4 regions of the Kitasatospora sp. NPDC004531 genome follow, and region 4 is predicted to be linked to each of the others. Evidence: riboswitches for the same ligand, from Rfam matches in the RefSeq annotation. Region 4 holds a riboswitch; each other region holds the start of a gene.

Region 1 (6,909 bases), on a different contig from region 4:
ATCCTGCTCCCCGACTGGGCCCCGCCCACCGCCCTGGTGCTGCCGGTGCTGGCCGGCGCGCTGCTGCTGCGCCCCGGCACCCTGGTGCTGCTGTACGCCGTCGCCGCCGCCGGGCTGATCACCGAGTCCCTGGTGCACACCGGCGAACGCGTCGCCAGCGCCCGGCCCGAGGCCTACGCGCACGGCGTGACCCCGGGCTCCGCGCTGGTGGTCGGCGCGGTCGGCATCGCCGGACTGCTGGTCGCCCAGTTCCGCCGCCGGATCGGGGTGCCCTGGCGCGGCGGCTCCACCATGCTGTTCGACCTGCGCGAACGGATCCGGGTGCAGGGCCGCGTCCCCCGGCTGCCCGACGGCTGGCACACCGACACCGCGCTGCGCCCGGCCGGCGGCCAGTCCTTCTCCGGCGACTTCATGGTCGCCGCCCGCACCGGCCCCGGCGGCCGGATGCTGGAAGCCGTCCTCGCCGACGTCTCCGGCAAGGGCATGGACGCCGGCAGCCGCGCCCTGCTGCTGTCCGGCGCCTTCGGCGGACTGCTCGGCTCGCTGCCCGCCCACGACTTCCTGCCCGCCGCCAACGGCTACCTGCTGCGCCAGGACTGGGAGGAGGGCTTCGCCACCGCCGTCCACCTGGTGGTCGACCTGGACACCGGCGAGTACGAACTGCTCTCCGCCGGGCACCTGCCCGGCATGCACCGCCTCGCCGGGGCCGGGTACTGGGAGGTCAAGGAGGCCGAGGGGCCGCTGCTGGGCGTCTACGACGAGGCCAAGTTCGAAGGGGTGCGCGGCGTCCTCGGCCCCGGCGACGTGCTGATGCTGTGCACCGACGGCATGGTGGAGATCCCCGGCCGCGACCTCGCCGAGGGCATGGACCGGCTGATGGGGGAGGCCGACCGGCTGATCGCCACCGCGCCGTCGGCGATCCGGCACGGCGCCGCGGTCCGGCTGATCGACACGGTGGCCAAGCACGTCAACGACGACCGCGCGGTGCTGCTGGTCTGGCGGCGCTGAGGCGTTTTCGAGCCGCCGCCCAACTGCCGTGATGCGCAGGCGCGGTGAGCGCGGAGTGCCCACGGAGTGTCAAACCCGGGCGTTGATCTTCGGCCAATTCCGCAACCCCGCCCGGGCCCGCCGACGCGGGTGCTCCGGCCTGCCGCTTTGCCGCGCCGGCCAGGTCGGATCGCAGCCCGCCGACGGCGCGTCAGAACCCGTCCGCTATCGTCGCGGACGGCGAAAATCAGTCCCACCAGGCGGGTTGGGGCCCCGGGCGACCGGGCAAGTCCTTTACGCACTCAGCACGAGCGACCACACTGAGTCCGGATGGAGTGGTGGGGACACGGGGGGCAGGGGCCGGTTTCCGCCTGGGAGCCAACGCCGGCTTCCACCGAACCCCCGCCATGAATCGAGGAAGTGAGTCCCGGTGGCCTTCTCCGTCTCCGCGCTTGTCCTGTTCGGCGTCATCGTCGCGATCTTCATTCGCAACAAGCAGCTGAAGACCGGGCACGCCATCATCGCCGCCCTGTTCGGCTTCATGCTCAGCCAGTCGACCATGGCCAACCCGATCCAGCAGTTCCTCACCTCGGTGTCCAAGGCCATCGCCTCGATCGCGGGTTGACGCCCCGTCGGTCCCCGGGCGGCACGCCACGACGGACGGGAGGCTCCCCGCACCGTCCCTTCGGCCTGCCCGCGGGTGACCAGGGTCACCCGAATCGTCACGCCAGGTCCGCGCCCGATCGCGCACGGTGGCCGAAGTCGCCCACCGTGCGGGGTTCGTACGCGCACCGTCATGATCCCGTGCGCACACCGCAGCGCCCCGTCGGCGCAGCGTGACCTGGTGCTCCGTCAGCCCCTTCCCGGCCTCGGGAGCGGGGCCAATCGGCGTTTGCCAGCCTCGCGGACCGTGGGATTTGCTTCCTCCGCAGCCCGGCCAGTGACCGGGCGGGCCACCGGACGGAACGCCTAGTCCTGCCGTCGTCCGGTGCCGACCAGAAACCACGCCACGGCAGGAGCGGGGGAACCACAGGTAAGTCGCCGGGCCCGGGAACATCCGGGAACGGCTCGGGGTGAAGTCGCACTCGTGCGGCCGGGCAACTCTCGCCCGAACCCGACAGCTCACCTCGCAGGCGTCGGAGAGGAACGCCTTCATGTCCGCTCAGGGCAAGCACCGCAAGCCGAGCCTGGCCACCGTCGCCCGGATCGCCATCGCCGCCGGTGTGGCCGGCGCCGCGATCGGCCTCCCGGTCACCGCCGCCTCCGCGCACACCGCCGCCGACCAGGGCGCCCGCCCGTCGACCGTCTCGGTGGACGCCACCCCGGTCGCCGACCGGGCCCCCGCCGCGCACGACTACCGCGTCGTCTCCGGCGACACCCTGTCCCGGATCGCCGACGCGCAGCACGTCGACGGCGGCTGGGAGAAGCTGTACCAGGACAACCGCTCCGTGGTCGGCGGCAACCCGGACCTGATCTTCCCGGGCCAGAAGCTCACCATCAACGGCCAGGCCGCCGCCCAGCAGGCCCCGGCCGCCCCGGCCAAGGCCCCGGCCGCCAAGTCCGCCTCCTCGGACGCCGCCAAGCCGGCCGCCGCCCCGAAGGCCGCCACCCAGCAGGCCCCGGCCGCCAAGCCCGCCGCCAAGCCGGCCACCACCACGGCCACCGCCGCCGCGAAGCCGGCCGCCGCCCCGAAGGCCGCCGCGCCGAAGGCCGCCACCCAGCAGGCCCCGGCCGCCGCGACCACCAGCGCCAACGCCGCGTACGTCGCCCCCGCGCCGGGCAAGGTCACCACCGGTTACAAGGTGGCCGGCTCCAACTGGTCCAGCGGCTACCACACCGGCATCGACTTCCCGGTCGCCACCGGTACCGGCCTCAAGGCGATCGCCGCCGGCACCGTGGTCTCCGCCGGCAACGGCGGCGCCTACGGCAACCAGGTCGTCATCAAGCTGGCCGACGGCAAGTACGCCCAGTACGCCCACCTGTCCTCGATCTCCGTCTCGGCCGGCCAGTCCGTGACCGCGGGGCAGCAGATCGGCCTGTCCGGCGCCACCGGCAACGTCACCGGCCCGCACCTGCACTTCGAGATCCGCACCACCCCGGACTACGGCTCCGACATCGACCCGATCGCCTACCTGGCGGCCCACGGCGTCAACGTCTGATCCACGCCTCACCCCCGAAGGCCCCGCGCAGCCACCCCGGCCGCCGGGGCCTTCGGCCTGCCCGCGCCGCCTGCCCGCCTGCTCGCCGTCCGTCCGCCCGCCCGCGCGAGGCGCCCGCCAACGGCAACGGCCCCGACTGCGTGGGCAGTCGGGGCCGTCGGCCTTGCTCGGAGCGGGTGACGAGAATCGAACTCGCGTGACCAGTTTGGAAGACTGGGGCTCTACCATTGAGCTACACCCGCATACGCGTACCCGCACCGCAGTCGCGGTGGCGAGGACTGGAACAGGGTACCTGGTCGAGTCGGTGGATTGCACACTCCTTCCACGTTGTCGGCTCGCCGATATCGCCCCGGTCGGGGGCGGGCCGACGTGTACTCTTCTGCTCGGCACCACGGGGTGTGGCGCAGGTTGGTAGCGCGTCCGCTTTGGGAGCGGAAGGCCGTCGGTTCGAATCCGGTCACCCCGACCGTGCGGCAGGGTCTCGTCGGCGGGCGGGGCCCTGTTGTCGTTGCGGGGCACGGGTGTTGTGGCATCCCCACCGACGTGCACCCGGTGCCGGGCACAGTCGCTTTCGTGGTACCGGTAGGATGGACCGCTGGCGGTAGTACGGACAGCAATGCAGCCCCAACCGCCTATCGCCCTGACCGCAAGCCCCCTAGGAGACCCAACCGTGAAGAGCGCCGTCGAGACTCTGAACCCGACCCGGGTTCGACTCACCGTCGAGGTGCCCTTCGAGGAGCTCAAGCCCAGCCTCGACGCGGCGTACAAGAAGATCAACCAGCAGGTCACCGTCCCGGGTTTCCGCAAGGGCAAGATCCCGAACCGGGTCATCGACCAGCGCTTCGGCCGGGGCGCGGTGCTGGAGGAGGCCGTCAACGACGCGCTTCCGCGCTTCTACACGCAGGCCGTCGACGAGGGCCAGATCGACGTTCTGGGCCAGCCGGACATCACCGACATCGCCGGTGTCGAGAACCTGGCCGACGGCGGTGACCTGAAGTTCACCGCCGAGGTCGACGTGCGCCCCGAGGTCACCCTCCCGGACTTCGCCGAGATCGCCGTCGTGGTGGACCCGGTCGAGGTCACCGACGAGGACATCGAGAAGTCGCTGCAGCAGCTGCGCGAGCGCTTCAGCTCCGTGAAGGACGTCGAGCGCGCCGCCGCCGAGGGCGACGTCGTGGTCATCGACCTGGAGGCCAAGGTCGACGGTGAGGTGCCGGAGGACGGCACCGCCACCGGCGTGAGCTACGAGATCGGCTCCGGCCGCCTGCTGGACGGCATCGACGAGGCCGTCGTCGGCCTGTCCGCCGGTGAGTCCAAGACCTTCACCACCACCCTCAAGGGCGGCACCCAGGCCGGCAAGGACTCCGAGGTCACCGTCACCGTGACCACCGTCCAGGAGAAGGAACTCCCGGAGCTGGACGACGAGTTCGCGCAGCTGGCGAGCGAGTTCGACACCCTGGAGGAGCTGCGCGGGGACTCCCGCAAGCGCCTTGAGCGGATGAAGGAGTTCGACCAGGCCACCCAGGCCCAGGAGAAGGTCCTCGACGAGCTGCTCACCCGCGTCGAGATGGAGTACCCGGAGAAGCTGCTCGCGGACGAGATCGGCACCCGCAAGCACAACCTGGAGCACCACCAGCTGGAGCCGATGGGCCTGACCCTCGACACCTACCTCGCCTCCCAGGACAAGTCCCGCGAGGACTACGACAAGGAGACCGAGGACCAGGCGAAGAAGGGCATCAAGACCCAGTTCGTGCTGGACCAGATCGTCAAGAACGAGGAGCTGGGCGTCAACCAGGAGGAGCTCACCGAGCACCTCATCCGTCGCGCCGCCGGCTCCGGCCTGACCCCGGACCAGTTCGCCCAGCAGGTCGTCCAGGGCGGCCAGGTGCAGCTGCTGGTCGGCGAGGTCGCCCGCGGCAAGGCGCTGGCCCTGGTCGTCGAGGCCGCCAAGGTCACCGACACCAACGGTGAGGTCGTGTCCTTCGAGGACGAGGAGGAGGCCACCGAGGCCGCCGCCACCGAGGCCGCCGCCGAGGAGACCACCGAGGCCTGAGCCTCGTAACCGCCGGGAATCCGGCGGAGTTTCGGACCGGGTACGGGCCCGGGCACCCCACGGTGCCCGGGCCCGTCCTCGTTCTGCCTGCTCACCCTGCGCTCACAGCGAACAGTTCTGCGTGGGGGATTCAGCGGCGGGGCCTGCGCGTTAGGGTCGGTGGACAGCGACACACACGCAGATCGACTGAGCAGGTGGCTAAGTGACGTTCCCGCAGATGCAGATGCCTGGCCCGATGGCACCGCACGCCGCCGGCGGCGACGTGGGCGGCGGCCTGGGCGACCAGGTCTACAACCGGCTGCTCAACGAGCGCATCATCTTCCTCGGCCAGCAGGTCGACGACGACATCGCCAACAAGATCACCGCCCAGCTCCTGCTGCTCGCGGCGGACCCCGAGAAGGACATCTACCTCTACATCAACTCCCCGGGCGGCTCGATCTCGGCCGGCATGGCGATCTACGACACCATGCAGTACATCAAGAACGACGTGGTGACCATCGCCATGGGCATGGCCGCGTCGATGGGCCAGTTCCTGCTGACCGCGGGCGCCAAGGGCAAGCGCTTCTCGCTGCCGAACGCCAACATCCTGATGCACCAGCCCTCCGCGGGCCTCGGCGGCTCCGCCACTGACATCCGGATCCAGGCGGAGCAGCTGCTGCGCACCAAGAAGCGGATGTCGGAGCTGATCGCCCAGCACAGCGGCCAGTCCTTCGAGCAGATCACCGCGGACTCCGACCGCGACCGCTGGTTCACGCCGGAGGAGGCCAAGGCGTACGGCCTGATCGACGAGATCATGCACAGCGCCGCGGACGTCCCGGGCGGCGGCGGCACCGGCGCCGGCCAGGCCGGCTGACCGGCATCGGAACCCAGACCGCACGCTTCGGAGGACCAGAGAACATGAACATCCCCAGCCTGTCCGGTGCCAAGGCCCGCCTGGAGGACATGCGGGCCGAGGGCCGCTACATCGTCCCGCGGTTCGTCGAGCGCACCTCGCAGGGCATCCGCGAGTACGACCCGTACGCCAAGCTGTTCGAGGAGCGCATCATCTTCCTCGGCTCGCAGGTGGACGACGTCTCCGCGAACGACATCATGGCGCAGCTGATCTGCCTGGAGTCGATGGACCCGGACCGGGACATCTCGCTGTACATCAACTCGCCCGGTGGCTCGTTCACCGCGCTGACGGCGATCTACGACACCATGCAGTTCGTGAAGCCCGACATCCAGACGGTCTGCATGGGCCAGGCCGCCTCGGCCGCCGCGGTCATCCTGGCCGCCGGCACCCCCGGCAAGCGGATGGCGCTGCCGAACGCCCGGGTGCTGATCCACCAGCCGTACACCGAGACCGGCCGCGGTCAGGTGTCGGACCTGGAGATCCAGGCCAAGGAGATCTTCCGGATGCGCGAGCAGCTGGAGACCATGCTGGCCAAGCACTCCAACAAGAGCGTCGAGCAGGTCCGCGAGGACATCGAGCGCGACAAGATCCTCACCGCCGAGGAGTCGCTGGAGTACGGCCTGATCGACCAGATCATCTCGACCCGCAAGAACTCCTACATGGAGTGATCGCTCGCCCCGGGGCGGCGCGTACGTGACGTACGCCCCGCCCCGGGGCGTTCCGGTCGGGGCCCCGGCCCCGGCACAATGGCTGTCGGGTCATGCACCCGCGACGGCATCTGTTCGGTATCAATTCGCCCAGGGCGTAGGGCAGACCGG
Region 2 (6,909 bases), on a different contig from region 4:
CCAAGCGCTGGTGGGTGCACGGCGGCCCCGCCGACGGCAACTGGGCCCCCGACCGGGAGGACGGCGACCCCGGCGAGGTGCTGCTGGAGACCGTGCTGCGGCCCGGCGAGGTGCTGTACGTGCCGCGCGGCTTCGCCCACCGCGCCCGCGCCGAGGACGGCGCACCCTCCACCCACCTGTCGCTGACCGTCCGGGAGGCCGCCAGCGCCAACCTGTACACCGTCGCGCAGACCCTGCTGATCGACAGCCTCGCGCTCCCCGGCCGCCCCCTCGACGACGCCGCGCTCACCGGCGCCGCCGCCGCGCTGATCGAGCACGCCGGGTCGCTGCTCGCCGAGCTCACCCCCGCCGACCTGCTGGCCGTCACCCGCCAGCTGATGCTGCAGCCCGCGGCCTGAGGGCCGGGAGAAGCGCCCGTCGGCCGTTGTAGGTTCGGTGGCGTGGACACTCCGAAGCTGATCCTGCTCACCACCACCCACCGCGTCGCCCCCGGCCTGCTCAGCTGGCCCGCCTGGGAGGCCCTGCGCTCGGCCCCCGCCGTGCTGGTCGGCGACGCCGACCACCCGCAGCTGCCCGCTCTGCGCGCCGCCGGCGTCCGGCCCCGCACGGTCGAGCGCGGCTCCGCCCCGGCGCTGGCCCGCCTGCTGCTCGCCGAGGCCCCCGCCGTGTGGCTGGAGAGCCCGGACGGCGACCCCGGGCTGACCGACGCGCTGGCCCGGATCGCGGTGGAGGAGGCCGGCGAGCACCCGGAGATCGAGCTGCTGCCCGGCTCCTACGACCTGCCCGGCGCCCGCCTGCTCGACCTGGTCACCGTGATGGACCGCCTCCGCTCGCCCGGCGGCTGCCCCTGGGACGCCGAGCAGACCCACCGGAGCCTGGTGAAGTACCTGGTCGAGGAGGCCTTCGAACTCGTCGAGGCGATCGAGGAGGACGACCGCCCGACCCTGCGCGAGGAACTCGGCGACGTGCTGCTCCAGGTGTTCTTCCACTCCCGGATCGCCGAGGAGCACCCCGAGGACCCGTTCTCCATCGACGACGTGGCCGGCGACATCGTCGAGAAGCTGATGTACCGCCACCCGCACGTCTTCGGCGACGTGGACGTCCGCGACTCCGCCGAGACCGAGGCCAACTGGGAGCAGCTGAAGGCCGCCGAGAAGCAGCGCGACTCCGTCCTGGACGGCGTCCCGGCCGGTCTGCCCGCGCTCGCCTACGCGGCCAAGCTGGTCTCCCGGGTCCGCCGCGCGGGGTTCACCGCCGTCCCCGACGCCCCGTACGAACTGCCCGCCGAACTCACCGCCGACTCGGCCGGCGAGCTGCTGCTGGCGATCGCCCAGCGCGCCCACGACCGGGGCGTGGACGTGGACGCGGCGCTGCGCGCGGCGGCCCGCCGCTACCGCCGCGCGGTCCGCGCCGCGGAGGGCCTGCCCGAGACGGACTGACCGCCGTCAGCCGGCCAGCGGCACGTCCGACACCGGGCGGCGCTGCGCCGGGACGACCTCGCCGATCGCCTCGCCGATCAGCGCCAGCAGCTCGGCCAGCGGGTCCAGGTGCCGGGGCAGATCGGCGAGCTGCACGATCCGCTCGCCGTCCGGGCCCGCGACGGCGAACAGGTCGATCGGGCCGAGGTGCTTGACGGCGGTGTCCACCAGCGCGGCGATGTCCGCCGGGTGGTGCACGTCCCCCGAGACCCCGACCACCGGGCAGCCCGGACGGTCGAGTTCGGCGGCCAGGTCCTCGGCGACCCCGGGCCGGAGATCGGCGATCAGCAGGCCCGCCGCCCCGGCGGCGGAGAGCCGGCGGGCCAGATCGGCCCCCTCGCCCCCGTCGAGCACCGCGATGACCACCACTGCACCGGCTACTCGCATGGCCTGCTCCCCTTCCGAGCGGAACCGAGGGCGGTCCGCACGCCGCCCACCGTGGTTCTGGAGGATCGTAGGCTCGCCCCGACGCTCCGCAACAGGGATTACCCGCCAGGTGACCGGATTCACGCGACGGCGGTTCCAGATACGGTCAAGACATGCCAGATCAGCCCCACGACGCCCACCCGCAACTCTTCACCTGGGACTTCGCCGCCGACCCGTACCCCGCGTACGCCTGGCTGCGCGAGCACTCCCCGGTGCACCGCACCACGCTGCCCAGCGGGGTGGAGGCCTGGCTGGTCACCCGGTACGCGGACGCCCGGCAGGCGCTCGCCGACTCCCGGCTCTCCAAGAACCCCGCGCACCACAGCGAACAGGCCCACCGCACCGGCCGGGTGGGCATCCCGGGCGAGCGCCAGGCCGACCTGATGACGCACCTGCTGAACATCGACCCGCCGGACCACACCCGGCTGCGCCGCCTGGTGTCGAAGGCCTTCACCCCGCGCCGGGTCGCCGAGTTCGAGCCGCGGGTGCAGCAGCTCACCGACCGCCTGATCGACTCCTTCGCGGGGCGCGGCGAGGCCGACCTGATCCACGAGTTCGCCTTCCCGCTGCCGATCTACGCGATCTGCGACCTGCTGGGCGTCCCCGCCGAGGACCAGGACGAACTCCGCGACTGGGCGGGCATGATGATCCGCCACACCGGCGGCAAGCGCGGGGGAGTGGGCCGGGCCGTCAAGCAGATCCGCGCCTACCTGGCCGACCTGATCCACCGCAAACGGGCCGACCTGGGCGACGACTTGATCTCCGGCCTGATCCGGGCCAGTGACCACGGCGAGCACCTCAGCGAGAACGAGGCCGCGGCGATGGCCTTCATCCTGCTCTTCGCCGGCTTCGAGACCACCATCAACCTGGTCGGAAACGGACTGTTCGCCCTCTTCCGCAACCCCGGCCAACGCGCCCTGCTCCAGGGCTCGTTGGAGCGCGGCGAGTCCGGCCTGCTGGAGACCGGCATCGAGGAACTGCTGCGCTACGACGGCCCGGTGGAGCTGGCCACCTGGCGGTTCGCCACCCGGCCGTTGAGCATCGGCGGGGTGGACATCCCGGTGGGCGACCCGGTGCTGGTGGTGCTGGCCGCCGCCGACCGCGACCCGGCCCGGTTCGCGGCGGAGAACACCCTCGACCTGGCCCGCGCGGACAATCCGCACCTGGGTTTCGGACACGGCATCCACTACTGCATCGGCGCGCCGCTGGCCCGGCTCGAAGGGCAGCGCGCGATCGGCACACTGCTGACACGGCTGCCGGATCTCCAGCTCGCCGCCGACCCGGCCGAACTCCGTTGGCGCGGCGGCCTGATCATGCGCGGGCTGCGCGAACTCCCGGTCTCCTTCACGCCCCGCTGACCCGGTTTCGACCGCCGCCGCCCAGCTCCGGTCCGTGACCGCCAACTCCCCTGCCAGGGGCGCGCGGTGCGCCCCCGCCCCGGGCAATACGGACATACGTGGACGGTTTGTGCACGAGAAGTGAAGGTCCGTAATTTCGGCGTGATGGTGGATATATGAGCTTGTGATTGCTCATCAGGTCTGCTTACTCTCCGATTTGCCCGCAGCTGTGGGCCCCGATCGCGGCACGCCGAGTCCTGTCCGCCGCGTCCTCGGGACACCGACCAGGAATTCGGACAGGAGCGGGGGACCCAAGGTGTGAACGCCGTCGCAGTTTTGACGGCTCGGGGTGAAGCCGCCCGGGAGCGGACGCAGCAGTCGCGTCCCGACTCCCCGGCGGCCGGGCCAGCCTCCCGGTCCGAACCCGACAGCTCACCTCGCAGGCGTGCGGAGAGGAAGTCCCATGCTGTTCACCGGTTCCGGCCGCCATCGTCGTAGCACCAAGGCCGAGAAGGCCGTCGCCGCAGCCGGCGTGGCCTCCGTGGGCCTGGCCCTGCCGCTGCTGTCCGCCACCGGCGCGGCGGCCGCGCCCGCCTCCACCTGGGACAAGGTCGCCCAGTGCGAGAGCGGCGGCAACTGGTCCATCAACACCGGCAACGGGTACTACGGCGGCCTGCAGTTCTCCTCCTCCACCTGGCGTGCCTACGGCGGCGCCCAGTACGCCTCCCGCGCCGACCAGGCCAGCCGCGCCCAGCAGATCTCGGTGGCCGAGAAGGTGCTCGCCTCCCAGGGCCCCGGCGCCTGGCCGGTCTGCTCGGTCAAGGCCGGCCTGACCAAGGGCGGCGGCAGCGGCTCCCAGGACACCGCCTCCCGCTCGGAGCAGCGCTCCACCGCGCCGCAGCAGCAGTCGACCAAGGCCACCAAGACGCCGAAGGCCCAGCCGAAGGCGCAGCAGCAGGCTCCCAAGGCGCAGCAGCCGCAGCAGAGCTACAAGTCGCCGAAGCCGGCCACCACCTCGCAGGCCCTCGGCGGCACCTACACGGTGCGGCAGGGCGACACGCTGTCCCAGATCGCCGACCGGCAGCACCTGTCCGGCGGCTGGGAGAAGCTGTTCCAGGCGAACCGCAACGTGATCGGCGGCAACCCCGACCTGATCGTCCCCGGCCAGGTGCTCTCGCTCTGACCCCCGCGGCCGGTCCGGCGCCGGCCCGACCGATGATCCGTCCGCTCCGGGCGCGCGCAGCACAGTTCGCGCCGTCCGGAGCGATCCGGCGGCGGGCAAACAGGTGAACTACCAGTGAGTAGCCGGGCCACACGGTGAGACGGAGCCCGGCCGGGCGTGGCCGCGGGGATGTCTGCGGCTAGGCTCTGGGCGTAACGACCACACATCCGCTTCCGCTAGGAGATGCCTCGTGCCGTCCATTGATGTCGTCGTAGCCCGTGAGATCCTCGACTCCCGCGGCAACCCCACGGTCGAGGTCGAGGTCGGTCTCGACGACGGCAGCACCGGTCGTGCGGCTGTCCCCTCGGGCGCCTCCACCGGCGCCTTCGAGGCGCTGGAGCTCCGCGACGGCGACAAGAACCGCTACTTCGGCAAGGGCGTCGAGAAGGCCGTGCTGGCCGTCATCGAGCAGATCGGCCCGGAGCTGGTCGGCTACGACGCCACCGAGCAGCGCCTGATCGACCAGGCCATGCTCGACCTGGACGCCACCCCGGACAAGTCCTCGCTCGGCGCCAACGCCATCCTCGGCGTCTCGCTGGCCGTCGCGCACGCCGCCTCCGAGGCCAGCGACCTGCCGCTGTTCCGCTACCTGGGCGGCCCGAACGCCCACGTGCTGCCCGTCCCGATGATGAACATCCTCAACGGCGGCTCGCACGCGGACTCCAACGTCGACATCCAGGAGTTCATGATCGCCCCGATCGGCGCGGAGTCCTTCTCCGAGGCCGTCCGCTGGGGCGTCGAGGTCTACCACACCCTCAAGGGCGTGCTGAAGGAGCGCGGGCTGTCCACCGGCCTGGGCGACGAGGGCGGCTTCGCCCCGAACCTGGACTCCAACCGCGAGGCCCTGGACCTCATCACCGAGGCCATCAAGAAGGCCGGCTACACCCCGGGCAAGGACGTCGCGCTCGCCCTGGACGTCGCCGCCTCCGAGTTCTACAAGGACGGCGCCTACCAGTTCGAGGGCAAGCCGCTGTCGGCCGCCGAGCTGGTCGAGTACTACGCCGAGCTGGTCGCCGCCTACCCGCTGGTCTCCATCGAGGACCCGCTGGACGAGTCCGACTGGGACGGCTGGAAGGCCATCACCGACAAGCTCGGCGACAAGGTCCAGCTGGTCGGCGACGACCTGTTCGTCACCAACCCGGAGCGCCTGCGCAAGGGCATCGAGACCGGCACCGCCAACGCGCTGCTGGTGAAGGTCAACCAGATCGGCTCGCTCACCGAGACCCTGGACGCCGTCGAGCTGGCCCAGCGCAACGGCTACCGCTGCATGATGTCGCACCGCTCCGGCGAGACCGAGGACGTCACCATCGCCGACCTCGCCGTCGCCACCAACTGCGGCCAGATCAAGACCGGAGCCCCGGCCCGCTCCGAGCGCGTCGCCAAGTACAACCAGCTGCTGCGCATCGAGGAGATCCTCGACGACGCCGCCGAGTACGCGGGCCGCGGCGCGTTCCCGCGCTTCCGCTCCGCGGACAAGTAAGCACAGCAAGGGCTGATCCAGCCGCTGAGCCTGTTGTGACCGGTGCCCCGGCCTCCACCGCGTAGGGTGGGCCGGGGCACCGGCATGCGCAGGAGGGGCGACCAGATGGCCAAGTGGAGGATCCCCGGACTGGCGGCGCGCCCGCGCTTCACCAGCCGGGCCACCGTGCTGGTGCTCGTCCTGTGCTCGCTGGTGGCGATACTCGCCTACCCGACCCGGCAGTACATCGCGCAGCGCGCGGAGATCGCCGATCAGCGGGCCAAGGCCGAACACGCCCGCCAGCAGGTCGACGAACTGCGCCGGGCCAAGGCCCGCTGGCAGGACCCGGAGTACGTCAAGGCCCAGGCCCGGGAGCGGCTGCACTACGCGCTGCCGGGCGAGACCCCGTTCGTGTCGGTGGCCCCGCCGCCCGCGCCGGGCGACAAGCAGTCCTCCTCGGACGGCGCCGGCCGGCCCAAGGCCGCCCGCCCCTGGTACTCCGCCTTCTGGGACTCGGTGGACGCCGCCGACACCGCACTCGCCGCCCCGCCCGCGGCACCCTGACACCCGCCCCCCACCTGACGAACAGACTGCTGATGAGCCACCAGAACCCTCCTGTCTCCGACCAAGACGTCGCCGCGATCGCCGCCCAGCTCGGCCGGGTCCCGCGCGGCCTGCGCTCCGTCGCGCACCGCTGCCCGTGCGGCAACCCGGACGTGGTGGAGACCGCGCCCCGGCTGCCCGACGGCACGCCGTTCCCGACGCTCTACTACCTGACCTGCCCCAAGGCCGCCTCGCTGATCGGCACCCTGGAGGCGGACGGCGTGATGAAGGAGCAGACCGCCCGGCTCGCCGAGGACCCGGAGCTGGCCGCCGCCTACCGGGCCGCGCACGAGGACTACATCGCCCGCCGGGACGCCATCGAGGTGCTGGAGGGCTTCCCCAGCGCCGGCGGCATGCCCGACCGGGTCAAGTGCCTGCACGTGC
Region 3 (6,909 bases), on a different contig from region 4:
GCGGTGACCCGGGCGAGTTCGCGCAGCGCCCGGAACTGGTCGGCGGGGGTGAAGAGCGCCGGGTAGGCGAACAGCAGGTAGGAGCTGAGGGTGAGGGCGAAGGCGCCGTCGGCGAACGGGAGTCGGGGCAGCGCGGCGGCCAGGTAGTGGCCGGGGTGGGCGGCGGCGTCGGCGGCGAACAGCCGGCGGGCGCGGTCCCAGCTGCGCAGGTACTTGTCGGGCCGGCGCCGGCCGTGGGCGGTGCGGGGAAGGTGGTGGGCGGGGTCGCGGCGGATCGCGGTGGCCATGGTGTCGCGGCCGGCGGCGGCGAGTTCGGCGAGGCGGCGGGGGCCGAGCGCGTAGCCGGGGTCGGCGGCGACCACCCGGCAGCCGAGCGCGCGGGCCTCGGCGGCGAGCGCGGCGGCCCCGCCGGGGCAGTCCAGCAGCGGGCCGGGCAGCCGGCTCAGGTCGGCGCGGGTGAGGCCGAGGTAGGCGCAGTACTCGTCGAGCGGCCGTGAGGTGATCAGGACGGGCGCTGGGCGGTTCAAGACCGGGCTCATCGGCGGTCCTCCGGGCGTTCGACGGGCCCGGGGTGCGGCCCGGGCCCGTGGTCATCCGACCACGGGCCCGGGGGTGTCGCATGTTCAGCGGCCGGCCAGCAGGGCGTGGGCGGCGAGGCGGTTGGCGCTGTTGAGGGCGCGGACCAGCTGCGGGGTGAGCAGGACGAACAGCAGGCCGATCAGGCTGACGGCGCCGATCTGGAACGGGGACTGGAGCTCGTAGACGTGCTGGACGCCGTGCGAGTCCGTCCAGTCGGCGACCCGGTAGCCGTCCCAGTCGGTGTAGCGGCCGAACACCCACTGGTAGGCGGGGAAGAGCAGGAGCGCCCAGCCGACGGTGAAGAAGACGGTGGAGAGCACGAAGCTGAGGATCGCCCAGGGGAACATGACGAACTGGTACAGCGCGCCCTTCCAGCCGACCGGGTCGGCGAGCCGGGCGGTGATCGCGCCCCAGGCGCCCTCCCGGCGGACCGCCACCTCGCGCGGCTCGGGCAGGTCGAGGCCGAGCAGGCTGCGGAGCCGGAGGCGCTCGGCGGCGCCGAAGCCGCGGCCGGCGACGGTGAGCAGGGCGAGCACGGGCATGCCGAGCGTGGTGACGAACAGGCCGAGCCCGGTGCTGAACAGCGCGACGACGGTGGTGAAGCCGAGGACGGCGACCGGCAGGCCGCTGAGCGCGAAGCCGAGCTCGCGGAAGCCGGCCCGGGAGAACGGGGCGCGCCAGAACCCGGGCCGGGTGGGGTGGTCGCCGGTGGCGGCGCGGTACGCAGCGGTGGACATCCGCGGTCCTTCGGGTGGTCGGGGCGGCGCCGCCGGTCGGCGGCGCCGGGCACCCTTCAAAGGTGCCGCACGGGGCGGGTGTGCCGGTATGAGGCCTGCTGCCGACTTCGGGGTGGGGTTAACCCCCGCACCCCGGGGTGGCCGGGCGCAGGGCGGGCCACTCGGGGGCGAGCAGCGAGTACTGGAGGGCGTCGTGCCAGGCGCCGCCCCAGTGCGACTCGGCGCGGATCCGGCCCTCGTACCGGAAGCCGGCCCTGGCCAGCACCCGGGCGGCGGCGGGGTTGCCGGGGTCGGTGCGGGCGTACAGCCGGTGCAGGCCGAGGGTGTCGAAGCCCAGCGTGCACAGCAGCGCGGTGAGCTCCCCCGCGTAGCCGCGGCCCCAGGCGTCGGGGCGCAGCACGCAGCCGAGTTGGGCGGCGTGCTCGCCCTCGCGGGTGAGGGCGCCCTGGCCGATCGGCTCGCCGGCGGGGTCGTCGACGGCCAGCCGGTAGTGCTGCCGGGGTTCGCGTTCGGCCTCGTCGAGGTAGAGCTCGATCTGGTCGGCGCACTCCTCGAAGTCGGCGGCCTCGAACGGGAGATGGCGGACCGCCCGGGGGTCGCCGTGGACGGCGTGCAGGGCGGCGACCTCCTCCGGGGTGTGGCGGTACTCCCGCAGGGTGAGCCGGGGGCCGGTCAGCCGGACGGTTTCCATGCCGACCGACCCTACCGGTGGGGCCGGCGCGGACCGGCTACCGTACCGGGGTGGACGACGACGACCTGCACCTGCTTCCCCGTACCCGTGCCGCCGACCTGCTGGACTGGGCGGCCGAGCAGGGATTGGCGGCGGTACCCGAGCCGGCGGTGCGGACCGTCCTGACGCTGTTGGAGCTGGGCGGGGCCCGACTGCACGACGGGTTCCCGGAGTTGACCTCGCCGGTGCTGGAGCACCTGCTGTACGAGCAGCTGCACCTGTACGTCCAGCCGGACGGCGACGCGTGGGCGTACCCGGCGGCGGTGCGGCTGCTGATCGACCACCAGCGGGCGGCGCGGCGGCTGAACGCCAAGCGGTGGGAGAAGCTCCACGCGGAGACCGACTGGCAGGGCCAGGTGCTGGTGGAGTCGCTGCTGCTCCGCTCCGACCTGCTGACCTGGCCCCGGCTGTACGCCCTGCTGCTGCGCGCGGACGGGGTGCCGACGGACGACCTGGAGCAGGTGCGCGGCTGGTTGGAGGGCTTTCGGGCGCTGGACGTCGAGGAGCGCTTCGCCGCGTACGAGCGGGTGCCGGGGGTGGAGCCGGACGGCGGCTGGGGCCCGGAGCGGGCGCTGCTGGTCGGGGTGTCCTCGGACGGTGCGCGCCGGCTGCTGGAGCAGGGCCTGATGCGGCGCAGCTACCGCAATCTGGCCGAGCTGAACGCGCTCGGACTGCCGATGCCGGCCGAACTGGCGGGGGAGTTCGAGGAGTTCGAGGAGGCGGTGGCGCAGGCCGCGATCGACCTGTGCGGCGAGTGGACGGTGCCGGGGCTGGCCCGGCTGCTGCTGGAGGAGTTCCCGGAGCTGGCGCCCGAGGTGTACTGAGTCCCCGGGCGCCGGCGGGGCCGTTACGGCTGGAGGCCGAGCTGCCGGAGCCAGGGCTGCGGGTCGACCGGGGCGCCGCCGCCGGGGCGGACCTCCAGGTGCAGGTGCGGGCCGGTGACGTTGCCGGTGGCGCCGACCGCGCCGAGCAGGGCGCCGGGGGCGACCGGGCCGGAGGCGGTGGCGATCCGGGAGAGGTGGCAGTACCAGAGTTCGGTGCCGTCGGGCAGGGTCTGGATGACCCGGTAGCCGTAGGGGCCGGACCAGCCCGCCGAGGTGACGGTGCCGCCGGCGATCGCGGTGACGGGGGTGCCGGTGCGGGCGGCGAAGTCGAGGCCGGTGTGCAGGTGCGCCCAGTGCGAGCCGGACTGCGCGAACTGCGCGCTCAGCTGGTAGCCGGCCACCGGCAGCCGGTGCGCGGCGCGTTCGGCCTCGGCCTGCTGGGCGGCCCGCTTGGCCTCGGCCTCCTGGGCGGCGGCGATCCGGGCGTTCTCGTCGGCGGCGGTGCGCTGGCCGTCGGCCTGCTGCTGGATGCGGGCGGCGAGGGCGAGGCCGGGGTCGCCGGCGAGCAGCCCGTCGGAGGCTTCGTCGGCGGCGGTGACGGGCGCCGGGGCGGCGGCCTGCGCGGGGGCGGCGGCGAGGGCGGTGGCGCCGAGCGCGGCGGTCATCGCGGTGACGCCCAGCAGGGGCGCGCCGGCGCGGGACTGGCGCGGCAGCCGGTGTCGGGCGCCTTCCGCCTCGACCGGGTGGTCGAGGAGCTGGGTGCCGGTGCTCTCGGTGTAGGTCGACGCCACGGGGGCGTGCTCCTTTCCTTCCCTGCCGCCGACCGGGTTAGCTGACGGGTTCGGAGGTGGAAGGTCTCCTACGGTCGGGCCCTGGGGCCGTTCCGATTCACCCCGGTGGAACGTGGTTCCCCGGCTCCTGGGACGCCCCGGAGGGTGAGCCCAAGTGGATTAGGCGTGGCGCACGGTGCCGCATGGTTACGGCGTTGCCGACCGCGCTGCGTTATCAAACGTTAATCCTATGGACCCCATGATTCCAAGCGCCTACCACGAGACGACGAAGTTTTCCTGACGCCCTATGGGCGATTTGTGACGATTCACCAGTTCGAGAATGACGGATCGCGACCGCGCGCGTAGGTATCCGTACTCACGACCGGCCGCCGGGCCGGCGGGAGCCTGGTGCCATGACCGCAACCGTGCCGCACCGCACCACCTCCGCCTACTTCCTGCAGTCCGTCGCCTCCTTCGGGCTGGCCACCGCGGCCCTCGTGCTCGGGATCGCCTACCTGCCGGTGAGCGCCTGGATGCGGGCCTTCCTCGCCGTCGGGGTGCTGTACGTGATCACCTCCGCGTTCACGCTGGCCAAGGTGGTCCGGGACCGCCAGGAGGAGGGCGCGATCACCACCCGGGTGGACCAGGCGCGCCTGGAGAAGCTGCTCGCCGAGCACGACCCGTTCAAGGTGGGCGGAGTCTGACCGTTCCGGGGTTGACGGCTAAGGCTATTAGCCATAGCTTTGTGGCTATCGGCAGTCGCTCGGCCTCCGGGGCCCGGCGCACCGCACCGCCCGTCCAGGAGGCCCCCCGTGAACAGCACCCTCGGCACCACCCGGTACCTCGACGTCCCCGGCGGCCGGATCGCGTACGACGACACCCCCGGCGCCGGCGTCCCGGTGGTCCTGCTGCCGGGCATGCTCGACAAGCGCGCCGTCTACCGGCACCTCGCCCCGCTGCTGACCGCCGCCGGGCACCGGGTGGTCACCATGGACCTGCGCGGCCTCGGCGAGTCCTCCACCGGCTTCACCGACCACTCGCCCGCCGCGATCGCCGACGACCTGGCCGCCCTGCTCGACCACCTCGACCTGCACGGCGCCGTGCTGGTCGGCAACTCCTACACCGGCGCCACCGTGGTCCGGGCCGCCGCGCTCGCCCCCGCCCGCACCGGCGGCGTGGTGCTGATCGACGCCTTCGTCGAGAACCTGCCGCTGAACGGCTTCCAGAAGGCGCTGTTCGGGCTGGTCGGCCCGCTGCTGACGGCCTTCCCCGGTCTGTGGGGCGCGCTGCAGAAGTTCTACTACCCGACCGAGCGGCCCGCCGACTTCGACGCCTACCGGGCCGGCCTGGCCGCGATGCTGCGCGAGCCCGGCCGCAGGGCCGCCCTGCGCGGCTACCTGGCGGGCGACTCCGCGCCCGTCGGCTGGTGCGCGGCCGTGGACGCCCCCGCGCTGGTGCTGATGGGCGCCAAGGACCCCGACTTCCCGAAGCCCGAGCTGATCGCCGACCGGCAGGCCGCCGCGCTGCGCGGCCGTAAGGTGATGATCGAGAACGCCGGCCACTACCCGATGGCCAGCCACCCGCAGGCGGTCGCCGACGCCCTGCTCCCCTTCCTGAACGAGGTCGCCCGCTGATGGCCCGCGCCGGACTCTCCCCCACCGCCGTGGTGGACCACGCCCTCGAACTGATCGACGCCCAGGGCGCCGAGGCGCTCACCCTGGCCGCCGTCGCCGCCCGCGCCAAGGTCGCCACCCCGTCGCTGTACAAGCACGTCGCCGGGGGCCTGCCCGAGCTGCGCCGGCTGGTCGCCGTCCGGATCCTCGACGAGCTCACCGACCGGCTGGCCGCCGCCGTCCTCGGCCACTCCCGCGACGAGGCGGTCGCCGCGCTGCTCGGCGCGTACGCCGGGTACGCCGCCCGGTTCCCCCGGCGGTACGCCGCGCTGCCGCAGGCGCCCGTCCCGGACCCCGACCTGGCGGCGGCCGGCGAGCGGCTGGTGAACGTGCTGTTCGCGGTGCTGCGCGGGTACGGCCTGGCGGGCTCCGAGGCGGTGCACGCCGCGCGCTCGCTGCGCGCCGTCGCCCACGGGTACGCCTCGTTGACCACGGCGGGGGCGTTCCAGCTCGCCGAGGGCCAGGACGTGACACTGGAGCGGCTGACCGCGGTGCTGGTCGACGGGCTCGGCAACTGGCCGGGTGGACGCGGGGCGTGACCTCAGGGGGGCCTGGCGCGTTCTACCCGGTATGAAGAAGCGCAGCCTGCTCGCCTTTGCCTCGCTCGCCGTCGGCGTGGTCGCCTCGCTCACCGCGCCCAGCGCGCACGCCGTCCACGACCACCCGGGCGGCGGCGCCCCGCAGCAGGACACCGTCTCCTCCCCGGACTGGCCGGCGAACGACAACTCCCAGCAGGAGGGTCAGCAGGCCTGACAGCGGCTCCCAGCTGCGCGAAGCTCCGGCGCGCGCCCCCTCCTCACCGTTCCGCAACCGGTCCCCCACCATTTCGACACCGCCGGTGCGTAACACTGTGCTGCGGTCGGGAAGTCATACCGCGTGAAGACCTTCCACGGTTGACCGACAAGCACGGAGGACAGCGCAATGCCGCAGGCGACTCAGCACATCGAGCCCGGCACGGGACTGATCCCCACCCCGCGCACCGCCACCACCGCCGCCGAGCCGGCCGCCGCCGCGCGGCCCGGGGTGCCGCAGCCGGAGGGCTGGCGGGCGACGTTGAAGCGCGGCTTGGCGGTGGCCCGGTCGATGCGTTCGCTGCAGCCGGTGGCGGCGCGCAAGCAGCAGCCGTACGGAGAGGCCGACGGGCAGTAGGCGACTTCGCGCCCAACTACGGCGGTTCTGTCCGATATTGACGCGCTCTGAACGGCATTGCTTCGATCAGTTCATACGGAAGTAGGAACTCCACCCTAAACTTCAGCGCGTGACGACCACTCAATGGTGCTTGGCAGCAGCCGCATTGCTCGCTCTTCTCGCTCTCGCGGCCTCCGCTCGGTCCCGCGCCGTCACCCGTACCCTGCGCGGCCGGCTGGCCGCCGCCGAGGAGGAACTCGCCGCCACCCGCGACCGCCTGGCCGCCGAACTGGCGGACCGTCAGGCGGGCGCCGAGACGGCGCTGCGCGAACAGGAGATGAACGCGGCCACCCGCCGCGCCTTCCTCAGCGTGGCCCGCCGCATCCTGGTGATGGCGCACGACCAGCAGGCCGGTCTGGACGAGATGGAGCGCACCCACGACGACCCGGTGCTGCTCGAAGGCCTGCT
Region 4 (6,909 bases):
TCGATCGCCAGCGTCGGCATCTGGTTCGAGGAGATCCTCATGCAGATGCTGCTGCGGCACGCCTTCGACCGCGACCCCACCAGCAACCACGTCCAGTACGCGCTCACCGAGATCGCCGACGAGTGCCGGCACTCGATCATGTTCGCCCGGATGATCGCCAAGATGGGCGCTCCCGCGTACGGCACCGGATTCGTCGCCCACAACCTCGGACGGCTGTTCAAGGCGATCTCCACCCACAGCCAGACCTTCGGCGGCACCATGTACGTCGAAGAGATCCTGGACGCCTTCCAGCGCGAAGTGATGAACGACGACACCCTCCAGCCGCTCACCCGGCAGGTCTCCCGGATCCACGTGATCGAAGAGGCCCGGCACATCAGCTACGCCCGCGAGGAACTCGTCCGCAAGCGCCTCGGGTTCGTGCAGCGGCGGTGGGAGCAGTTCTTCCTCGGCGTGGTCATCTACTTCGCCACCACCGCGCTGATCCACCCCCGGGTCTACTCCGCCGTCGGCATCGACCCCAAGGTCGGCCAGGCCGTCGCCAAGGCCAACCCGCACTGGCGCAGCACCAAGATCGAGATGGCGCAGAAGGTGATCGGCGTGCTGGGCCGGGCGGGACTGGTCGGCCCCGCCAACCGGTGGCTGCTGCGCGCGGCGGGCGTCATCGCCTGAGCGGGCTCCCGGCGGCCGGCCGGTGGTGGCCCGGTGGGTGATCGTTCGGTCGTGATCGTTCGGTGCGGAAACGGCCTTCCGGGGCGGGAGTTGTGCGGATACAGTGCGACGCACCGAACGATCCGGGGGGATCACCATGCGTCGCACGCCGATCGGCACTGTTGCTGCCGCCATCCTGCTGCTCGCCGCCGTCGCCGGGTGCGGCGGGGCGGAGTCGAGCGGAGCACCTGTCGGCCCGCCCTCCGGGAGCGCGGGAGCGGGTGTTTCGAGTGACGCGGCTCCGGCTCCGAGCGGTCCTGCTCCGGGGAGTTCGGCTCCGAGCGCCTCGGCCTCGGAAGGCGCGGCGGGCAGCATCACCGTGGCCTTCGCCGGTGACGTGCACTTCGAGGGCCGGACCGCCTCCCGACTGAGCGCCCCCGCCGCCGAGACCGCGCTCGGGCCGATCGCCCGGACGCTGTCCGCCGCCGACCTCGCCGTGCTCAACCTGGAGACCGCGATCACCGGCCGCGGCAAGCCCGAACCCAAGACGTACACCTTCCGCACCAGCCCGAAGGCGCTGACCGCGCTCAAGGACGCCGGGGTGGACGTGCTCTCCCAGGCCAACAACCACGCCGTCGACTTCGGCGCCGACGGCCTCGCCGACACCCTCGCCGCCAAGGCCGGCTCCCCGATCCCGCTGGTCGGCATCGGCAAGGACGCGGCCGAGGCCTTCGCGCCGCACATCGCCACCGTGCGCGGCACGAAGGTCGCCGTGCTGGCGGCGAGCCAGGTCGACGAACTCACCAACCAGAAGTGGCGCGCGGGCGACCACAAGCCCGGCATCGCCTCGGCGTTCGACGAGAGGTCGCTGCTGCGCGCCGTCACCGAGGCGAAGGCGCAGGCACCCGTGGTACTGGTCTACCTGCACTGGGGCGACGAGGGCGTGGCCTGCCCGACCGCGGCCCAGAGCGCGCTCGCCAAGAAGCTTGCCGCGGCCGGCGCCACCGCCGTGGTCGGCACCCACGCCCACACCATGCTCGGGGCGGGCATGCTCGGGAACACCTACGTGGCGTACGGCTTCGGCAACTTCCTCTGGTACGGCACCTCGAACTACACCGCCTCCGACGAAACCGGCGTCACCACGCTCACCATCACCACCGACGGGCGGGTGACCGGCGAAACGTTCACCCCGGCGCACATCGACGGCCGGGGCGTGCCCGTTCCGCAGACCGGCAGCGCCGCGAAGGCCGCCCAGCAACGTCGCGACGGCCTGCGCGGCTGCACCGGGCTGGCCGCCGTCCCGAAGTGACGGCGGCTCGGCCGGGTCGCCGTCAGCCCAGGTTCAGCACCTGGCCCGGGTGGATCAGGTCCGGGTTCTCGCCCACCACCTGCTGGTTGCTCTTGTAGAGCTCGCTCCAGCCGCCGTTCACTTCGTGGCTGCGGGCGATCTTCGCGAGCGAGTCGCCCGGGCCGACGGTGTACGGCTGCGGGGACGACGACGCGGCCGGGGCCGGGGCGTCGGCGGACGGGGTGCCGGGCGTGGGCGTGCTCGGGGCCGGGGTGCCGGCGGACGGCTGGCCCGGGGTGCCGCTGGGCTCGGTGGACGGGGTGGGCGACGGGTTGGCGCCGGCGCCGCTCTGGCCCTGGGTGTTGTCGGTGCCCGTGCCCGTGCCTGTGCCGTTGCCGTTGCCGTTCTCGGCGCCGTTGCCGTTCCCGTTCGTGCTGCCGTTCTCGGGGGTGGTGGGCGTGGTCGGGCTCGGGGTGCTGCCAGGGGTGGTGCCCGGGGTGGTGCTCGGGTCGGTGGAGGGCGTCGGGGAGGACGGAGCGGTCGGGGCGGTGCCCGGAGCCGGCGTGCTCGTGGGCGGCTGCGGATGCGTCAGCTGCACGTAGCGCTCGTACAGGCTCTGGTGACTGGTCCAGAACCAGGCGCCGTTCTTCTGGTACCAGTACACGTGGTAGATCGGGTCGTAGCCGGGCAGGCCGGAGAACACCGGCGCGGCGTGCGGCTCGGCGACCGTGCCGTCCGCGGCGGTCTTGGCGGCCGCGGCACCGCGCGCGCCGCGCAGCGAACCCGACTCGTCCGCCGCGTCGTTGTCGTCCACCACACCGGGGGCGTTCGCCGCGCGCAGGTTCGCGGTGTCGGCGCACGAGGCCCACGGCTGCGGGCCCTCGGTGGCCAGGATGCGTTCGGCGACCACGATCTGCTGGCTGCGGGTGGCCCCGCTGGGCAGGTCGGCGTACTGGGTGCCGCCGTAGTCGATCCAGCGCTGGGCGGTGATCTGGAGCCCGCCGTACAGCCCGTTGCCCGGGTCGGAACTCCAGTTGCCGCCGCTCTCGCAGTCGGCGACCCGGTCCCAGACCGAGCTGGGTGCGGCCTGCGCACCCGTCACGGCGAGCAGGGGAAGGGCGAGGCCGACGCCGGCGACGCCCGCTGCGGCGATCGCCCGCTCGGCGGCCTTCTCCGCCTGACTCTGTCGACGGTGACGCCCGGAACCCGTGAAGAGCATGCCCGATCCTCTCCGCACGCCTGCGAGGTGAGCTGTCGGGTTCGGACCGGGAGGCTGGCCCGGCCGCCGTGCGCCGGTCGGATCCGGTGCGGGCGGCTTCACCCCAAGCCGTGGGGGCGGCGACGTACCTGGTTCCCCCGTCCCTGCCCATGGGTTGTGGTGGTCGAACCGCAACACGGCGGACAGGGTTCGGCGTTGCCGCGCGCGGGGCCCGGCGGTGCGGGCCGGACCGAGCCTATTCACTCGAACGGAGCAATCACAAGCGCATCGCGCCCTCATCACGGCCATGTCACGTCGGCCGGACGGCGTCGGAGGCGGACTGCCCGGGTCGGACGGTCGGCTGCTCAACTCTGGCCGATCGGTGGGATTGAGGGAGCGCGAGGCAGGGAAGGCGGGCGCCCGGATTCGGGCCGTTGCGGGCCGATGCGACGTCAATTGCCTTGCGGTGAAAGCAAGTTGATTGCAATCGGGGCATTTTCGGCGTTGCGGATAAATCACGCGACAGGCCGTCCGGCGGGTTCCTACCATCGCGGTGATCACTTTTCCCCGACCCGCTGTGGAGGTGCCCGTGGCTGTGCTGATTCCCGAAGTGCTCCGGGTGGAACGCCAGTTCGCCCGTCTGTTCGTCGGTCAGTCGTTGTCCGTCCTGGGCGACCGGGTCTCGTTCGTGGCGCTGCCGTTCGCGGTGCTGTCGATCGGCGGGTCGGCCGCCGATGTCGGACTGGTCACCGGGGCCGGCCTGGTGCCGATGCTGGTGTTCACCTTGATCGGCGGAGTCTGGGCCGACCGGATACCCAGACAGTGGATCATGCTGGTCTCCGACCTGGTGCGCTGCGCGGTCCAGGCGGCCGTGGCGGTGCTGCTGCTCACCGGGACGGCCCGGGTCGGCGTGCTGGCGCTGCTCATGGTGGTCTTCGGAGTGGCGGACGCCTTCTTCCTGCCCGCCTCCACGGGGCTGCTCCCACTGGTGGTGTCGAGTGAACGGCTGCGCGAGGCCAATGCGCTGCGCGGTTTCGTCCACTCGGCGGGGCTGGTGGTCGGCCCGGTGCTGGCCGGTGCGCTGGTCGCCCTGGCCGGGCCCGGCGGCGCCCTGCTGGTGGACGCGGCGAGCTTCGCGGCCAGCGCCGCTGTGCTGGCGAGACTCGGCGCGGTGGGCGGGCCGGCCGTCGCGGAGCGGGCGGAGCGGCTGGGGATCCTGGCCGAGCTGCGGGTGGGCTGGCAGCAGGTCCGCCGGCGGTCCTGGGTGTGGTCGGGCATGCTCGCGATGGCGGTCTACCACGTGGTGGTGCTGCCTTCGGTCTTCGTGCTCGGCCCGGTCCTGGCGGACCGGGAGTGGGGCGGGGCCGGCGCCTGGGCGGTGGTGGTCACCGCCTTCGGTCTCGGATCCATCGTCGGGGACGTCTGCGCCTTCCGCCTGAAACCGGCCCGACCGATGGCGGTGGCGGCCGTCGCGATGGCGGTCGCCTCCTGCCAGGCGCTGATCATCGGATCCGGCGCCCCGGTCGCGGTGATCGCCGCGCTGGAGGCCTGCACGGGAGTCGGCGTCTCCCTGTGCTTCGTGCTGTGGGAGACGTCGCTCCAGGTGCACATACCCGAGCAGGTGCTGTCCCGGGTCAGCTCCTACGACCACCTGATCGCGGTGGCCCTGATGCCGCTCGGCCTGATACTCGCCGGCCCGCTCTCGGACGGGATCGGCGTGCACCGGACGCTGTTCGGGATGACCGCGCTGGCCGTGCCCGCCGCCCTGCTCCTGCTCGCCCTCCCGTCCGTCCGGAGGCTGCCCGCACAGCCGTCGGCCGACGCCTCTCCCATTAATCCATGAAAGAGTGGAATATGATCGAGGACGCGCCACCGCCCGAACACCGCCCGCGGCGCACCGGTCCACGCACCACGATCCACGCACCACCTGGGAGCCACCCATGTCCGTCCCGGCCCAGCGCCCACTGCCGCCCTCGGCGGCCGCCCCGGGCGCCACCGCGCCCGGCGGCCCCGCAGGCCGGCCGATCCGGCTCGGGCTGCGCGCCAACCTCGCGCAATTCGGCCTGCTGGTGGCGGTCAACGCCTTGGTCGGCGGCATGCTCGGCCAGGAGCGGACGGTCCTGCCGCTGCTCGCCGACCAGGTCTTCCACCTGTCCGCCTACACGGGCGCGCTGACGTACATCCTGGCGTTCGGCGCGACCAAGGCGGTCACCAACTTCTTCGCCGGCACCCTCTCCGACCGGTACGGGCGCAGGCCGGTGCTGATCGCGGGCTGGCTGGTGGCGCTGCCGATACCGGCGATGCTGGCCTGGGGGCCGACCTGGGGCTGGATCGTCGCGGCGAACATCCTGCTCGGCGTCAACCAGGGCCTGACGTGGTCCACCACCGTGATCATGAAGATCGACCTGGTCGGCCCGGCCCGGCGCGGGCTCGCGATGGGTCTCAACGAAGCGGCCGGCTACCTCGCGGTGGCCGTCACCGCGACGGCCACCGGCGCGATAGCCGCCCACTGGGGCCTGCGCCCGCAGCCGTTCCTGCTGGGCGCGGCCTACGTCGCACTCGGCCTCGGCCTCACGGTCGCCGCCGTCCGGGAGACCCGGGAGCACGCCCGGGCGGAGGCCGCCGCCCATGCGGCCTCGGTGGGCACGGCCTCGGTGGCTGCGGCCCTGGGCGGTGGCGCCGCTCGTGCGCGGACGGGCGAGGACGACCCGGCGGCGTTCAGCACGGCCCGAATAGCCCGCACCACCAGCCTCGGCGACCGGGCGCTGTCCAGTGCCAGTTGGGCCGGCATGGTCAACAACCTCAACGACGCCCTCGCCTGGGGCATCTTCCCGCTGCTGTACGCCGCCCACGGTCTGGGGCTCGGCCGGATCGGCGTCCTGGCCGCGCTCTACCCGGCGGTCTGGGGCGCGGGGCAGATGCTCACCGGCTGGTGGTCGGACCGGATCGGACGCAAGCACCTGATCACCGCCGGCATGCTGCTGCAGGCCGTCGCGCTCGGCCTTGTGGCGGTCGGGACCAGCTTCCCGGTGTGGGCCGCCGCCCAGGCGCTGCTCGGTGCGGGCACCGCCCTGGTCTACCCGACGCTGCTGGCCGTCATCGGCGACGTCGCCCACCCGGCCTGGCGGGCGCGCGCCGTCGGTGTCTACCGACTCTGGCGGGACGGCGGCTTCGCGGTCGGCGCCCTGTTGGCGGGCATCCTGGCCGACGCGTACGGCGTGACGACCGCGATCTGGGCGGTGGCCGCCCTGACGGCAGCGGCCGGCGTCACCGTGGCGGTGCGGATGTACGAGACCCATCCCCGCGGCTGACCCGCCCGCGCGGCTGACCCGGCCGGCCCGGAGAGGCTTATGGGCCCAGGGAGATCGAGAGGATCTCCATCAGCAGGGCCAGGACCGGCGGCACGATGAACCACACCTGGAGCAGGTGGGGCCGAGCAAGGAAACCGGCGCTGGGCGCTTCGCCGGCGGACCGGCGCTCGGTGGAGCGGTGGGCGCTCACTGCCATCAGCCCGAGGCCGGGAGTGAAGGAGAACAGCCAGCAGCCGATGGCCAACCCGGCACCGTCCCCGAATGCTTGGCCCGGGCCGGTGGCGAGACACCGGCCGGTCGGCACGCAGTTGACCTCCAGCACGGTGCCGGGGGAGTAGCGGACGGGGCTCGTCGACAGCCGCAGGCGGCCTTCGGCGGGGACGGCGCCGGCCGGACCGCCCCGACCGGCGCAGTCGAAGGTCACCTTCCGTCCCACGACAGGGTTCGCCCAGCAGTCGTCCACG

Evidence for each region. A riboswitch is a leader RNA that binds a small molecule or an ion and turns the genes downstream of it on or off. The one in region 4 is predicted to bind cyclic di-AMP.
Region 1: it holds a riboswitch for cyclic di-AMP, as region 4 does, so the genes downstream of both, ACWEMJ_RS01485 (M23 family metallopeptidase) here and ACWEMJ_RS05030 (transglycosylase family protein) in region 4, are expected to answer to the same signal.
Region 2: it holds a riboswitch for cyclic di-AMP, as region 4 does, so the genes downstream of both, ACWEMJ_RS29570 (transglycosylase family protein) here and ACWEMJ_RS05030 (transglycosylase family protein) in region 4, are expected to answer to the same signal.
Region 3: it holds a riboswitch for cyclic di-AMP, as region 4 does, so the genes downstream of both, ACWEMJ_RS32390 (M23 family metallopeptidase) here and ACWEMJ_RS05030 (transglycosylase family protein) in region 4, are expected to answer to the same signal.

Annotation. Positions count from the first base shown of each region.
Region 1 covers NZ_JBSGDD010000002.1:47,875-54,783, forward strand. Annotated here, with positions in the region: gene ACWEMJ_RS01475 (PP2C family protein-serine/threonine phosphatase) at 1-1,008, shown strand, start outside; gene ACWEMJ_RS01480 (hypothetical protein) at 1,418-1,612, shown strand; cyclic di-AMP (ydaO/yuaA leader) riboswitch at 1,983-2,136, shown strand; gene ACWEMJ_RS01485 (M23 family metallopeptidase) at 2,142-3,146, shown strand; tRNA gene ACWEMJ_RS01490 (tRNA-Gly) at 3,318-3,388, opposite strand; tRNA gene ACWEMJ_RS01495 (tRNA-Pro) at 3,539-3,612, shown strand; gene tig (trigger factor) at 3,817-5,199, shown strand; gene ACWEMJ_RS01505 (ATP-dependent Clp protease proteolytic subunit) at 5,435-6,052, shown strand; gene ACWEMJ_RS01510 (ATP-dependent Clp protease proteolytic subunit) at 6,097-6,759, shown strand.
Region 2 covers NZ_JBSGDD010000105.1:13,550-20,458, reverse strand. Annotated here, with positions in the region: gene ACWEMJ_RS29590 (JmjC domain-containing protein) at 1-398, shown strand, start outside; gene ACWEMJ_RS29585 (MazG family protein) at 441-1,439, shown strand; gene ACWEMJ_RS29580 (SDR family NAD(P)-dependent oxidoreductase) at 1,446-1,865, opposite strand; gene ACWEMJ_RS29575 (cytochrome P450 family protein) at 2,018-3,262, shown strand; cyclic di-AMP (ydaO/yuaA leader) riboswitch at 3,514-3,701, shown strand; gene ACWEMJ_RS29570 (transglycosylase family protein) at 3,705-4,424, shown strand; gene eno (phosphopyruvate hydratase) at 4,654-5,943, shown strand; gene ACWEMJ_RS29560 (FtsB family cell division protein) at 6,049-6,486, shown strand; partial or broken gene ACWEMJ_RS29555 (DUF501 domain-containing protein) at 6,519-6,909, shown strand, end outside.
Region 3 covers NZ_JBSGDD010000145.1:610-7,518, reverse strand. Annotated here, with positions in the region: gene ACWEMJ_RS32410 (class I SAM-dependent methyltransferase) at 1-539, opposite strand, end outside; gene ACWEMJ_RS32405 (sensor domain-containing protein) at 624-1,316, opposite strand; gene ACWEMJ_RS32400 (GNAT family N-acetyltransferase) at 1,435-2,007, opposite strand; gene ACWEMJ_RS32395 (hypothetical protein) at 2,058-2,870, shown strand; gene ACWEMJ_RS32390 (M23 family metallopeptidase) at 2,894-3,661, opposite strand; cyclic di-AMP (ydaO/yuaA leader) riboswitch at 3,673-3,834, opposite strand; gene ACWEMJ_RS32385 (YiaA/YiaB family inner membrane protein) at 4,054-4,344, shown strand; gene ACWEMJ_RS32380 (alpha/beta fold hydrolase) at 4,453-5,274, shown strand; gene ACWEMJ_RS32375 (TetR/AcrR family transcriptional regulator) at 5,274-5,852, shown strand; gene ACWEMJ_RS32370 (hypothetical protein) at 5,884-6,066, shown strand; gene ACWEMJ_RS32365 (hypothetical protein) at 6,235-6,462, shown strand; partial or broken gene ACWEMJ_RS32360 (sensor histidine kinase) at 6,572-6,909, shown strand, end outside.
Region 4 covers NZ_JBSGDD010000006.1:117,709-124,617, forward strand. Annotated here, with positions in the region: gene ACWEMJ_RS05020 (AurF N-oxygenase family protein) at 1-669, shown strand, start outside; gene ACWEMJ_RS05025 (CapA family protein) at 1,028-1,957, shown strand; gene ACWEMJ_RS05030 (transglycosylase family protein) at 1,980-3,155, opposite strand; cyclic di-AMP (ydaO/yuaA leader) riboswitch at 3,159-3,327, opposite strand; gene ACWEMJ_RS05035 (MFS transporter) at 3,724-4,977, shown strand; gene ACWEMJ_RS05040 (MFS transporter) at 5,075-6,445, shown strand; gene ACWEMJ_RS05045 (hypothetical protein) at 6,483-6,909, opposite strand, start outside.